Regions from separate parts of the Synechococcus sp. MU1643 genome, predicted to be linked through region 2. Evidence: predicted binding sites of a transcription regulator. Region 2 holds the regulator's gene; the other holds the start of a gene.
The links. The regulator HrcA, encoded in region 2, represses chaperone genes, less so after heat shock. The targets are predictions, from matches to a motif close to TTAGCACTCNNNNNNNNNGAGTGCTAA.
Positions count from the first base shown of each region.

Region 1: the regulator HrcA is predicted to act here: its motif matches at 5,058-5,084, upstream of groES (co-chaperone GroES).

Region 1 covers NZ_VTKY01000004.1:126,313-133,216, forward strand. The annotation lists gene pyrR (bifunctional pyr operon transcriptional regulator/uracil phosphoribosyltransferase PyrR) at 1-26, opposite strand, end outside; gene gpmI (2,3-bisphosphoglycerate-independent phosphoglycerate mutase) at 135-1,772, shown strand; gene secG (preprotein translocase subunit SecG) at 1,772-2,002, shown strand; gene FZX09_RS08215 (hypothetical protein) at 2,190-2,339, opposite strand; gene FZX09_RS08220 (hypothetical protein) at 2,409-2,762, opposite strand; gene groL (chaperonin GroEL) at 2,984-4,615, opposite strand; gene groES (co-chaperone GroES) at 4,694-5,005, opposite strand; gene atpD (F0F1 ATP synthase subunit beta) at 5,228-6,691, shown strand; gene atpC (ATP synthase F1 subunit epsilon) at 6,763-6,904, shown strand, end outside.
Region 2 covers NZ_VTKY01000002.1:307,617-314,520, forward strand. The annotation lists gene FZX09_RS05825 (translation initiation factor) at 25-351, opposite strand; gene trpB (tryptophan synthase subunit beta) at 451-1,707, shown strand; gene hrcA (heat-inducible transcriptional repressor HrcA) at 1,718-2,692, opposite strand; gene FZX09_RS05840 (rhodanese-like domain-containing protein) at 2,692-3,048, opposite strand; gene FZX09_RS05845 (DUF3352 domain-containing protein) at 3,102-4,682, shown strand; gene sixA (phosphohistidine phosphatase SixA) at 4,660-5,148, shown strand; gene FZX09_RS05855 (citrate synthase) at 5,162-6,352, shown strand; gene nuoH (NADH-quinone oxidoreductase subunit NuoH) at 6,380-6,904, shown strand, end outside.

The DNA of each region.
Region 1 (6,904 bases), on a different contig from region 2:
ATTTCGATGCGGTCTGGGTCGGCCATGGAGGGTTGAGCGGTGCAGGGGTGTTGGGATTGGGTGAAACTGCAGCTTGAGGGCTGGCGTGGCGTTAAGTTGATTCTGCAAGAGTCCTTAAGAACCGTCGGTCGCGGGTGAACGTGGGGAAAAGCACTACCAACGGTTCAGGACGCTCTGGGACAGTTGCACCGGTCGTTCTGGCCATTCTTGATGGCTGGGGTTACAGGAGTGCAAGCGAGCACAACGCGATCCAGCAAAGCGGCACTCCTGTAATGGATGCCCTCTGGCATGCCTATCCACACACCTTGATTGAGGCCAGTGGCTCCCATGTCGGACTGCCCGATCAACAGATGGGCAACTCTGAAGTGGGCCACCTGACCATCGGTGCAGGCCGCATCATTCGCCAGGAGTTGGTGCGGATCAGCGACACGGTGCGCAGCAACCAACTGGGCGACACCCAAGCGCTCAAGGAACTGGCCGAACGCACTCAAAAGCGGGGCGGGACCCTGCACCTGCTTGGCCTCTGCTCCGATGGCGGCGTCCACAGCCATGTGGACCATCTCTGTGGTCTGATCCACTGGGCTGCCGACAGCGGCCTCTCCGATCTCGCCGTGCATGCCATCACCGATGGTCGCGACACACCCACCCAAAGCGCACCGGAATACATCAGCCAGGTTGAAGCAGCCCTGAGCCGAAGCGGCGTGGGCCAGCTCGCCAGCCTCTGTGGCCGTTACTGGGCCATGGACCGGGACAAGCGCTGGGAGCGAATCGAAAAGGCTTACAACCTCTACACCGATCCAAACATCGCTGTTGACAGCCGCACTGGAGACCAGGTGCTCGCAGACAGTTATGCCGAGGAGATCACCGATGAATTCCTCGAACCGGTGCGGCTTCAGAACAGCGTCATCAAGGACGGCGACAGTGTTCTGGTTTTCAACTTCCGACCCGATCGCGCCCGCCAGATCGTGCAGGCGCTTTGCCTACGCAACTTCGAGGGGTTTGAGCGCAGCCACACTCCGGATTTAGACGTGGTGACCTTCACTCAGGTGGAACAAGACCTGCCCGTTCAAGTCGTCTTCCCTCCTGAGCCGCTCGACCAGCTGTTGGGGCATGTGGTAGCCGACGCCGGGCTGAAGCAATACCGCACTGCCGAAACGGAGAAGTATCCCCACGTCACTTACTTCATGAACGGTGGCATCGAACAGCCACTGTCGGGAGAAGAGCGTCACTTGGTGCCCTCGCCGAGGGTCGCCACCTATGACCTTTCACCGGCGATGTCGGCCAAGCAACTCACCGACAGCTGTATTTCAGCCATTGAGAAGGCGGACTATTCGCTGATTGTGATCAACTACGCCAACCCCGACATGGTGGGGCATACCGGTGTGATGGATGCCGCCAAGGAGGCCATCCAAACCGTGGACGGCTGCATTGGCCGGTTGTTGGATGCGGTGGGGCGTCAGGGCGGAACCATGCTGATCACGGCTGATCATGGCAATGCAGAGATGATGCAGGGCCCGGATGGTCAAGTCTGGACCGCCCACACCACCAATCCTGTACCAGCGATCCTGATCGAGGGAGAACGGCGCAAGCTTCCTGGCCATGGCAACGCGATCACACTCCGCGATAACGGAGGCCTTGCCGATATTGCTCCGACCTTGCTGCAGATTCTTGACCTACCTCAACCGGCGGCCATGACCGGCCAAAGCCTGATTGCACCCATGTCCCACATGGATCCCACCCCCAAGACCGCTCGCCTTCCTCTTTCCGTCTGATGTTGAACTCAATTTTGTCCTGGAGCTGGATCGGTACCGGCCTTCTGTTGATCGTCTTAGTGCTGCTGCATAGCCCCAAAGGTGATGGCATGGGTGGTTTGGCGGCGAGCGGCAGCTCCATGTTCAGCAGCGCGAGCAGTGCTGAAGCAACGTTGAACCGGCTGACATGGACATGCCTGGCATTATTTTTGTCTTTGGCCGTGATCCTGAGTGCAGGTTGGCTGAACTGAATCAACCCGTTCAGAAACCCAATTTTGAGCATGCGTTCTTTGCAGGCAGCTTCAACCTGATGGTTGAATTGCTCGTTCTCAACTTACCTCTCTGCTTCGATCAATTTCGCGAGCCACAAGAAGCTCAAATAAGCTCATAGAACACGAATCCAGAAAGCCAAGGCAAAACCAAGGTTGTATTGCAAGATCAAAAAACCAAGAGGTCTTCAAACAGCGAATTGACGAAAGCCATAGCGGCCTTGAACTTAAGTTGTGACGCTTCAGAAGCATCAAAATTATCCAACAAATCGTTGACCGAAAATCCATAGACCACTAACTCGATGCCGAAGCCAAGCATCGACAGAATTTGCCCAAAACAACCAAGTAATTGCAGCCCAAAACGCTCAGGGACGAGAGGGCAAAAATCTCATCCAGGGCTTTGCAAACCTGATTTCAGAAAAGCAATTTCCTTGTAGACCCGATCGAGCTCGTACAACGTTTTTGTTTCCTTCTTTTCGAGGATTTCAACACGCTTCAACAAATCTTCCAGCAATTTATTTTGCAGAGATTCGACTTGGACTTGCCTTTTTTGCGCACCTTTTGACGGCGCTGAAGCCGTGCTGGCTGTGGCAAGAATTCCTCCATCCGTTTCGACGTACAACAGTGCAAGACGCTCCAACACCTTGGAGTAGGCCTTGTCTTGCTGTCGGCAGAGGTCCTTGAAACGCTGCAGCGTCTCAGGAGCAAACTGGGCGGCAAAGGCACCGGGGCGTTGGGGCATTTGTCCCGACACAACCATACATAGCAATACGTTAACCGGTGCAGAGATGCACCTCACCAACCTTCATGGCCTGCAACTGACGCCGCCCCCTACAAGCCACATGTCTTGTAAAACCTAGGCCTTGCAAGACAGCTTCCGAGCATAAAAAAGAGGCCCCACAGGACCTCTTGGCATGACTGGAGTTGGCGTGATCGGGTGGTCGCTCGACCACCCGCACTTCATCAGTAGTCGAAGTCGCCGCCGCCCATGCCACCGGCAGGAGCTGCTTCCTTCTTCTCGGGAAGATCAGCCACGATGCACTCGGTGGTCAGCACCATGCCAGCGATGGACGCGGCATTTTGCAGACCAGAGCGGGTCACCTTGGCGGGGTCGACGATGCCGGCAGCCAGCATGTCGACGTACTCGCCGGAAGCAGCGTTGAAGCCTTCGGCGCCAGCGCGAGCCTTGACGTTCTCAGCCACAACAGCGCCGTTGGCACCTGCGTTTTCAGCGATACGCATCAACGGAGCGGTGAGAGCAGCAGCCACGATGTTGGCGCCGATCAGCTCCTCGCCGGACAGGCTGGAGGCAGCCCACTGCTCGAGGGCAGGAGCCAGGTGAGCCAGGGTGGTGCCGCCGCCAGGAACGATGCCTTCCTCAACAGCCGCCTTGGTGGCGTTGATGGCGTCCTCGAGACGGAGTTTCTTGTCCTTCATCTCGGTTTCGGTGGCCGCACCCACCTTCACCACAGCCACGCCACCGGCCAGCTTGGCCAGACGCTCCTGCAGCTTCTCCTTGTCGTACGTGGAGTCGGTCTCGTCCATCTGCTTCTTGATCTGTTCGCAGCGGGCGCCGACAGCCGCCTCATTGCCTTCGGCAACGATGGTAGTGGTGTCCTTATTGATCGTGATGCGACGGGCGGTGCCCAGCATCTCGAGCTTGGCGTTCTCCAGCTTGAGACCAGCGTCTTCGGTGATCAGCTGACCGTTGGTAAGCACAGCCATGTCTTCCAACATGGCCTTGCGGCGATCACCGAAACCAGGAGCCTTCACGGCGGCCACGTTCAGCACGCCCCGCAGACGGTTCACCACCAGGGTGGCGAGGGCTTCCTTCTCGATGTCCTCAGCAATGATCAGCAGAGGCTTGCCGGTGCGGGCGATTTGCTCCAGCACGGGCACCAGATCCTGCACCAGACCGATCTTTTTATCGGTAAGGAGGATGTAGGGCTCGTCGAGGACGGCTTCCATCCGCTCGGTGTCGGTGGCGAAGTAAGGGGAGATATAGCCCTTATCGAAGCGCATGCCCTCGGTGACCTCGAGCTCGGTCTCCATGGACTTGCCCTCTTCGAGGGAGATCACACCTTCCTTGCCAACCTTGTCCATGGCATCGGCGATCATCTTGCCGACTTCTTCGTCGTTGCCAGCGGAGATGGTGCCGACCTGGGCGATGGCGTTGCTGTCAGCGATGGGCTTGGCCATTTCCTTGATCTTGCTGACCAGGAAATCGGAAGCCTTGTCGATTCCCTTCTTCAGGGTGATGGCATTGGCACCGGCAGCCACATTGCGCAGACCCGCCTTGACCATGGCATGGGCCAAAACGGTCGCGGTGGTGGTGCCGTCACCGGCAGCGTCGTTGGTTTTGGAGGCGGCCTGACGGATCAGAGCAACACCGGTGTTCTCGATGTGGTCTTCGAGCTCGATCTCCTTGGCGATGGTGACACCGTCATTGATGATCTGAGGTGCACCGAACTTCTTCTCCAACACCACGTTGCGACCCTTGGGACCCAGGGTCACGGCGACGGCTTCACAGAGAATGTCAATGCCTTTTTCGAGAGCGCGACGGGCGTTCTCGTTGTAGATGATGCGCTTTGCCATGGAAGGCGTTTCCTAATGAAGAGGATGGGTAAGGAAGGCTGAGTTGAGACTCAAGCCGCAATTTCAGCGGGGCTGATCTCAGTTGACGACAGCCAGGATGTCCTTCTCGGACAGCAGCACGTATTCATCGCTGCCGAGCTTGATGTCGGTGCCGGCGTACTTGCTGTAGAGGACCTTGTCGCCCACACCAACTTCGGGAGCCTGACGGCTGCCGTCGTCGTTGCACTTGCCGGGGCCCACCTGAACCACTTCACCCACCTGGGGCTTTTCTTTGGCGGTGTCAGGCAGAAGGATGCCGCCGGCGGTCTTCTCTTCGGATTCAGAGACCTTGACGAACACGCGATCGCCGAGGGGTTTGACGGTCGAGACGCTGAGAGAAACAGCAGCCATGGGTATTTGCAGGAGCAGGGACAGGGCGCAATGCGCCACGCATCGACGCGAGTTGGCACTCGATGCCGATGAGTGCCAACGTATTCAACTGATCACCCCTCAGGCCAGACCTCCAGCTGTGCGGGTGACCGAACCGATAGTGGGCAACCACAGCAGTGGTAAGGTTGCGCCGCTCTGAATGGGTCCGAGCGCGTAGCGCCTGTTCCCGCAACTCTCCTTCCTATGGTCGCTTCTGCTCCTGCATCTGCTGGCACCAAGGGTGTGATCCGTCAGGTGATCGGCCCGGTTCTGGACGTGGAATTTCCCGCCGGGAAACTGCCCAAGATCTATAACGCCCTGCGCATTGTGGGGAAAAACCCCGCAGGCGATGACGTCGCCCTGACCGCTGAGGTTCAACAGCTTCTGGGTGATCACCGGGTTCGTGCCGTTGCCATGAGTGGCACCGACGGTCTGGTGCGCGGCATGGAAGCCGTTGACACCGGTGCACCGATTTCCGTGCCCGTGGGCGAATGCACCCTCGGCCGCATCTTCAACGTGTTGGGTGAGCCCGTCGACGAGCAGGGCCCCGTCAACACCAAAACCACCGCTCCCATCCACCGGGATGCCCCCAACATCACTGAGCTTGAGACCAAGCCCAAGGTGTTCGAGACCGGCATCAAGGTGATCGACCTCCTGGCTCCCTATCGCCAGGGCGGCAAGGTCGGCCTGTTCGGCGGCGCCGGTGTGGGCAAGACCGTGTTGATTCAGGAGCTGATCAACAACATCGCCAAGGAGCACGGCGGTGTGTCTGTGTTCGGTGGTGTGGGTGAACGCACCCGTGAGGGCAACGACCTCTACGAGGAATTCAAGGAATCAGGCGTGATCAACGCTGATGACCTTTCCAAGTCGAAGGTGGCCCTCTGCTACGGCCAGATGAACGAGCCCCCCGGCGCTCGCATGCGCGTGGGTCTCTCCGCTCTGACCATGGCGGAGCACTTCCGCGACGTGAACAAGCAGGACGTGCTGCTGTTCGTTGACAACATCTTCCGCTTCGTGCAGGCCGGTTCCGAAGTCTCTGCACTGCTGGGCCGCATGCCTTCTGCTGTGGGCTACCAGCCCACCCTCGGCACCGACGTGGGTGCACTGCAGGAGCGCGTTGCTTCGACCGTTGAAGGTTCGATCACCTCGATCCAGGCCGTTTACGTTCCTGCTGACGACCTGACAGACCCCGCTCCGGCCACCACCTTTGCTCACCTCGACGCCACCACGGTGCTGAACCGTGCCCTGGCCTCCAAGGGCATCTATCCCGCTGTGGATCCTCTGGATTCCACCAGCACCATGCTGCAGCCAGCTGTGGTAGGTGACGAGCACTACCGCACCGCCCGCGCCGTGCAGTCCACCCTGCAGCGCTACAAGGAACTGCAGGACATCATCGCGATTCTGGGTCTCGACGAACTGTCGGAAGACGACCGTCGCACCGTGGATCGTGCCCGCAAGGTTGAGAAATTCCTCTCCCAGCCTTTCTTCGTGGCCGAGATCTTCACCGGTATGCCCGGCAAGTACGTGAAGCTGGAGGAGACCATCACTGGTTTCAACCAGATCCTTGCCGGTGAGCTGGACAGCCTTCCCGAAGCCGCCTTCTACCTGGTGGGCAACATCGAGGAAGTGAAAGCCAAAGCCGAGAAGATCGCCGCCGAAACCAAGTGATCACTGCGGGGGTGTGAATCACACCCCCGATCACGTTCTCGACAGTCCGTTCTCTTTTCGAACCAAGGTTCATGTCCCTCACCCTCCGCGTGCTGGCAACAGACCAGAACGTCTTTGATGGCAGCGCCGACGAGGTGATCCTGCCCAGTACCACCGGTCAACTCGGCATCCTGCCTGGCCACATCTCCCTGCTTACCGCCATCGACATCGGCG
Region 2 (6,904 bases):
GCATGAAGTGGCGGCCATTCTCCCTTAACCCCCAGCCCGTTTCGGCCGGTATCCCTCCTTGCTGAGTAGCTCGAGCGCCAGATCAACCTGATCTCCTTGCAGTTCGATCACGCCGTCCCTGGTGGTACCGCCACTGCCGATGCGTGATTTGAGCTTCTTAAGCAGCGCTTTGAAGCCCGCTGCATCCAGCTCCAGCCCTCGAATCACCGTCACGGTTTTGCCCCCTTTGCCCCCGCGGGTGGGCTGCACCCGCACCATTTGTTGCGCCTTCGCCGTGGGATCCGCCGCAGGTCCGCTCGGTCGTTGCAGGCTCTCGGCACTGCTGAATTCCTGCCAGCCTCCCTTCGGCATCCACCCATCGCAACCGGGTTGCATTGTCGATGACTGCCCATGCGGCGCCCCATGGCGTGACCGCCTGCTTACGCTGACCCGACGCTCCGCCGTGGATCCGTGACCAGCACCCTGCCCAACACCAGCACTCCGGATCCCTCCAGCCTGCAGCCAGCGGTGCGCCCCGGAGCCCACGGTCGCTTTGGACGATTCGGCGGCCAGTACGTGCCCGAGACCCTGATGCCGGCGTTGGCAGAACTAGAGCAAGCGGCGGTCCATGCTTGGAATGACCCAGCTTTCACCGCTGAGCTCAATCACCTGCTCAAGAACTACGTCGGCCGGGCGACACCGTTGTACGAGGCCGAGCGTCTCACCGCTCATTACCGCCGCCTCGATGGTGGCCCCCGCATCTGGCTGAAGCGAGAAGACCTCAACCACACCGGTGCCCACAAGATCAACAACGCCCTTGGGCAGGCCCTGCTGGCGCTACGCATGGGCAAGAAGCGGATCATTGCCGAGACCGGTGCGGGTCAGCATGGCGTCGCCACGGCCACGGTCTGTGCCCGCTTCGGTCTGGAGTGTGTGATCTACATGGGGGCGGAAGACATGCGCCGTCAAGCCCTCAACGTGTTCCGCATGCGCCTTCTGGGCGCCACGGTGCAACCGGTGACGGCCGGCACCGCCACCCTCAAGGACGCCACCAGTGAAGCCATCCGCGACTGGGTGACCAATGTTGAGTCCACCCACTACATCCTGGGATCCGTTGCTGGTCCGCACCCCTACCCGATGTTGGTGCGGGATTTCCATGCCGTGATCGGCGAAGAGTCCAAGCAGCAGTGCCATGAGGCCTTCGGTCGGCTGCCCGATGTGCTGATGGCCTGCGTTGGCGGTGGCTCCAATGCCATGGGCCTTTTCCATCCTTTTGTTCAGGACACGTCTGTGCGTCTGATCGGTGTCGAGGCCGCTGGTGATGGCGTGGCCACCGGTCGCCATGCCGCGACGATCACCGAGGGCCGTGCCGGCGTGCTGCATGGCGCCATGAGCCTGCTGCTGCAGGACGGCGACGGCCAGGTGATGGAGGCCCACTCCATCAGTGCCGGTCTTGATTACCCCGGGGTTGGTCCGGAGCACAGCTACCTGCGTGAGATCGGGCGTGCTGAGTACGCCGCTGTCACCGATCAACAGGCCCTCGATGCCCTGCGCCTGGTGAGTGAGCTTGAGGGCATCATTCCCGCCCTGGAAACCGCCCACGCTTTCGCCTGGCTTGAGCAGCTTTGCCCCACCTTGGCTGATGGCACGGAAGTGGTGATCAACTGCTCCGGTCGCGGCGATAAGGACGTCAACACCGTGGCGGAGAAGCTGGGGGCTCAGCTCTGACGGTCTGGCTTCAGGCCAGCAGCAATTCCAGGTGCCGGGCCACCCGCTTCACCGCCGCCCGTGCCGTGGCATACGCCATGCGCATCGGGCCCACCAGGGCCACATGGCCCAGCCCCTCGTTGCAGTGGTAGGGGGCCTGAACTACGGCACAGGCCTCCAGCGCTGGCTGCGGATGTTCGTCCCCGATCCACACCCGTGCGGATTCACCGCGGCTGATCAAGGTCCCAGGTTGCTCGTCGATCAGTTCAAGTAGCGGTCGAAGGCTGGACGTGCTTTCAAATTCCGGTTCGCTCACCAGCCTGGAGAGGCCATGCACCACCACTTGCGTGGAGTTGGTGGGTGTCGGCTGTTCAAGGGCGTTGCGCAGCACAGCGCCGCTGCTTAGCAGCTGCCTGGGCAGAGCCTCCCAGTTCAGGTCTCCCTGCTCGAGCTGTGCCGACGCCCAACGTTCCATCGCGGTGAGTTCGGTTTCAGCCCCGTGGGGAAGGCGCAGGTTGAGGTGGCTGGCCCGGCCACTGGCTTCCACCAGCATCACCAGCAGTCGATCACCGCTGGGCACCAGACGGATCGTCTCCAATTGGCGGTTCTCCTGCTGCGGTTGGGTGATCAGGCTCATCAGGCCGGTGAAATCCGTCAGCCGCCGTGCCACATGCATCAGCAGGTCGTCCAAACCGGCCCAACGAAGACTGAGTCCGGTGAGCTCCCGTTCCAGGTGTTGAACGGCGATGCCGGGTTCTGGTAGCAGCGCATCCACGTAGTGCCGGTATCCCATCGGACTGGGAACGCGTCCTGCGGACGTGTGCGGTTGCTGCAGCAGTCCGCGGCGCTCAAGTGCCCCCATGGCGGAGCGAATGGTGGCGGAGCTGGCAGGGATGCCGAAGCGTTGCACCAGGGTGCGGCTGCCCACCGGCTCCATCGTGTCGACGTAGTGGTGCACCGTCGCCTGAAGCACCTGTTCTTGCCGAAGGGACAGGGGCTTGCTCATCAGTAGCGGGGAACGCTGGGATCAACCTGAAGGCTCCAGGCATCAATGCCTCCCTCAAGGTTCCACACCTCAAGGCCCCAAGGTTGGTCCAGCAGCCACAGGCCGAAGTGGTAGCTGCGCATGCCGGCATGGCAGACCACCACGACGGGTTGATCGGGTTTGAGGTCGGCCTGCAGTGTTCCAAGCCATGCATTGGATTGGCTCAGGGGGCGGTGCAGCACCGCACCTGGGAAGGCAGCGATCGCGAGCTCAGCCTCCTCGCGCACATCCACCAATTGCGGGGAAGGTCGCTCGCTTTGCAGCCATTGCTGCAGTTCAGAGGCTTGGATTGGTTGTGGTTGTTGGGATTGGCCCATGGCGCCATTCTGCGGTGATGGACAAAAATGAGGCGACCCGAGACCGCCGGCCCATGAAGGCTCGCCCCTTCCTCAGCGCTGCCGGCGCTGTGCTGTTGTCGCTGCTTTTGCTGGCCGTTGGCCTGCTCTGGACCATGAACCGCCAGAGCCCCCTGCAGCTGGCAGAGCAGCCGTTGCATCTGCCTCGGGCGGCCCGGTTTGTGCCCCGGGATGCTGATTTGTCCCTCCATTGGCTGGCCGATCCCGGACGGTTGCCGGCCTATGCCCAGGCCGTTGCCCCTGCCTCCCAACGCCGCGATGCCCGTGATGGCGCCCGGCAGTGGCGCGAAGGCGTCTTTGCCTTGGCGGGCCTCCAGTTCGGTCTTGAGCTGGAGCCCTGGCTTGGTGAGGAGGTCAGCCTCACCCTCATCGATGGGGACACCAACGCCGGTTGGGTGTTGGCTTTAACCAGTCGGGATAACGATGGCGCCCGGCGATTTCTGCAACGGTTCTGGCAGACCCGCAGCTTGGCGGGCACCGACCTGCAGATCAGCAGTTATCGCGGCATCGGTGTGATTAGCGGCCAGGGAGCGTTGGTGGGGCATGACCCCCAACCCCTGGCCACGGCCTTGATTGACGACGACTTGCTCCTCGTGGCCTCAGGCCGGGGCGTGCTGGAGCAGGCCCTCGATGTCTCGCAGCTCCCGGATCAGCATCAGCTGGGGGATCAACGCCTGCAGCGTCAGGTGGCTGAGCTCGGCGAGGGCGTGGCTCTGTTGACGGCATCGCCCCACGCCCTTGAGCATTGGTTGCAGCTGCCGGAGCTGGTGGCCCAACGGGACGACCTGAGCGGACTCGTGGCATCACTGCGGCCGGAGGGTTCAACCCTGGCGGTGGATGGGAGGCTGGGGTTCCAGCAAGCCCTTGGCACTGCCCCCTGGCCTGGGCTCACGGATCTGACCGCTTCGGCCGGCGGCCATGCCCGCTGGCTGGCTCATCTGCAGAGTCCAGCCCGTTTGTTGGATCCCAGCGAAAACCATCCGTTGGCCCAGTGGTTCGCTCCTGTGTTGGAGCAGCACTTGGCGGACCGGCCGGCGGCAGATGCTGTTGTTGAAGCCGATGACGGCCCTCTCCTCTGGCAGGACCAACCCGAGGGCTGGCTGCTGGCCACCCGCCCGCAAAACCCTGCCCGGGATGCGGTGGACGCCCGTTTGCAGGAGCAGGGTCTGACCCGTTCTGAGCTGGAGGGCGATGGAGAGGTGTTGAGCGTTTGGACGCGTCTGGTGCGCCAGCGGGGACGCCAGCCGGGGGTGGACGCTCAATTGGCCGTGGCTCAGGTTCGCTCGTCAGCGTTGAATTGGTGGGGGGAGTCCTTGATGGCTCTGGCGCAGCGCCAGAACGGGCGTGCCCTCCAGCCTCGCTTGAACCAGTGGCAGGAGCTCACAGCGTCCTCCCAACCCGCGCAGGCCCTAATGCTGGCCGATGAGCCCGCCCGCGCACTGTTGGGGCAATGGCGGCCATGGGCCCTGCTGCAGGTGATGGCGGGGCGGCCTCTCCAGGACCAGGTCCGCGGCCTTGCGGTTGCCATCGACGTTGATCGTCAGGAGCAGGGCGGTACCGAGATTCCGTTGCATGCCCGGCTCGAGCTTGGCTGACCTGGTGCTGTTGCGGCATGGCATCGCCGAACCCCGCCAGGCGGGCCAGGACCATCTGGAACGCCCCTTGACCGCCGCCGGCCGTCAGCGAACTCAGCTGGTGATGGCGGCCCTGGTGCAACGGGGGCTGCGGTTGGATCGCCTGCTCTCGAGTCCTTACCGTCGGGCTTTGCAAACGGCGGAACTGGCTATGGAGGCAGGGCTCGCTTCAGAGCTTGCGGTGGACGAACGCCTTCAACCTGGAGGCGCCTTTGAAACGTTGCTGACGCCGTGGGATGGACACCTCGGTCTGGTGGGCCATGAGCCGGACCTTGGCGATCTGGCCTGCGCTCTTCTGAGGTGTGCCCCCGGTGCCCTGGTGCTGAAGAAAGCTGGTGTGATCCAGCTGCGTCGTTCCGCGGGTCAGTGGCAGTTGCAGGCCTTGCTTCGGCCAGCACTGTTGATTGACGATTTAAGTTGCTATTAGAGGCAATCAGGCGGTGGTCCAGCAGCAGACAGGCGACCTGCGCCATGCGCGGACCGGGATCGAACTGCGTCCAGGCCTCGATGGCGTGCCGGCAACCCAGTCGGCGATCTGCGATATCGATGGAGAGCAGGGGCTGCTCACCTATCGCGGTTACCCGATGCAGGATCTGTCGGCCAACAGCAGCTTCCTTGAAACGGCCTACCTGCTGATCTGGGGAGAGCTGCCCAGCCGTGACCAGTTGGCGGAGTTTGAGCACGCGGTGCAAATGCACCGGCGGGTCAGCTTCCGGGTGAGGGACATGATGAAGTGCTTCCCGGCCAGTGGCCATCCGATGGACGCGCTGCAGTCCAGTGCCGCTTCCCTGGGGCTGTTCTATTCGCGCCGGGCGATCGACGACCCGCAGTACATCTATGACGCGGTGGTGCGGCTGATTGCCAAGATCCCCACGATGGTGGCTGCCTTTCAGCTGATCCGCAAAGGCCAGGACCCAATCCAGCCCAGGGATGATCTGGCCTACTCCGCCAATTTCCTTTACATGCTCACGGAACGTGAGCCGGATCCCCTGGCGGCGCGGATCTTTGATCGATGCCTGATGCTCCATGCCGAGCACAGCCTCAACGCCAGCACCTTCAGTGCCCGGGTCACCGCTAGCACCCTTACCGACCCCTACGCCGTGGTGGCTTCAGCCGTTGGCACCCTGGCGGGCCCACTCCACGGCGGCGCCAATGAAGACGTCCTTGCCATGCTCGAGCAGGTGGGAAGTCCCGAGAACGCTGGCGCCTTTTTGGATGAGGCCATCGCTGCCAAGCGCAAAATCATGGGCTTCGGCCACCGGGAATACAAGGTGAAAGACCCCCGTGCCGTAATCCTGCAGGCCCTGGTGGAGGAGATGTTCGCCAGCTTCGGCCATGACGACCTCTACGACGTGGCCCGGGCGATTGAAGAGGAAGCAGCGTCCCGTCTTGGCCCCAAGGGGATCTATCCCAACGTGGATTTCTATTCGGGCCTGGTGTATCGCAAGCTCGGCATCCCCAGGGATCTGTTCACGCCGGTCTTCGCCATCGCCAGGGTTGCCGGCTGGCTGGCCCATTGGCGGGAGCAGCTCGGGGCGAACCGAATTTTCCGGCCTTCGCAGATCTACTCCGGATCCCAGCCACGCTCCTGGATGCCCATTGAGGAGCGCGTCTCGGCTCCGGCCGCCTAAGTTGCACGCACTTCCGTCGACACCATGGTGAGTCCGGGACTGGACCTGGAATTGAGCTTTAGCCAGGCCCTGCAAGGGTTTGGCTTCTCCCCAGAGGTGGCGAGGCTGCTTTGGTTGCCGCTGCCGATGCTGCTGGTCCTGGTGGCTGCAGTGGTGGGTGTGCTGGTTTCGGTCTGGCTGGAACGCAAGATTTCCGCCGCCGTTCAGCAACGGATCGGTCCGGAATATGCCGGCGCTCTTGGTGTGCTTCAGCCCTTGGCCGACGGCCTCAAGCTGCTGGTCAAGGAAGACATCATTCCTTCGCGGGCCGACAGCCTCCTCTTCACCCTAGGCCCGGTGCTGGTGGTGGTGCCGGTGATCATTTCCTGGCTGATCATTCCCTTTGGTCAGAACCTGCTGATCAGCAACGTGGGCGTTGGGATCTTTCTTTGGATCTCCTTCAGCAGCATTCAGCCGATCGGCTTGTTGATGAGCGGCTATGCCTCTAACAACAAGTACTCGCTGCTCGGGGGACTCCGGGCCGCTGCTCAATCGATCAGCTACGAAATTCCC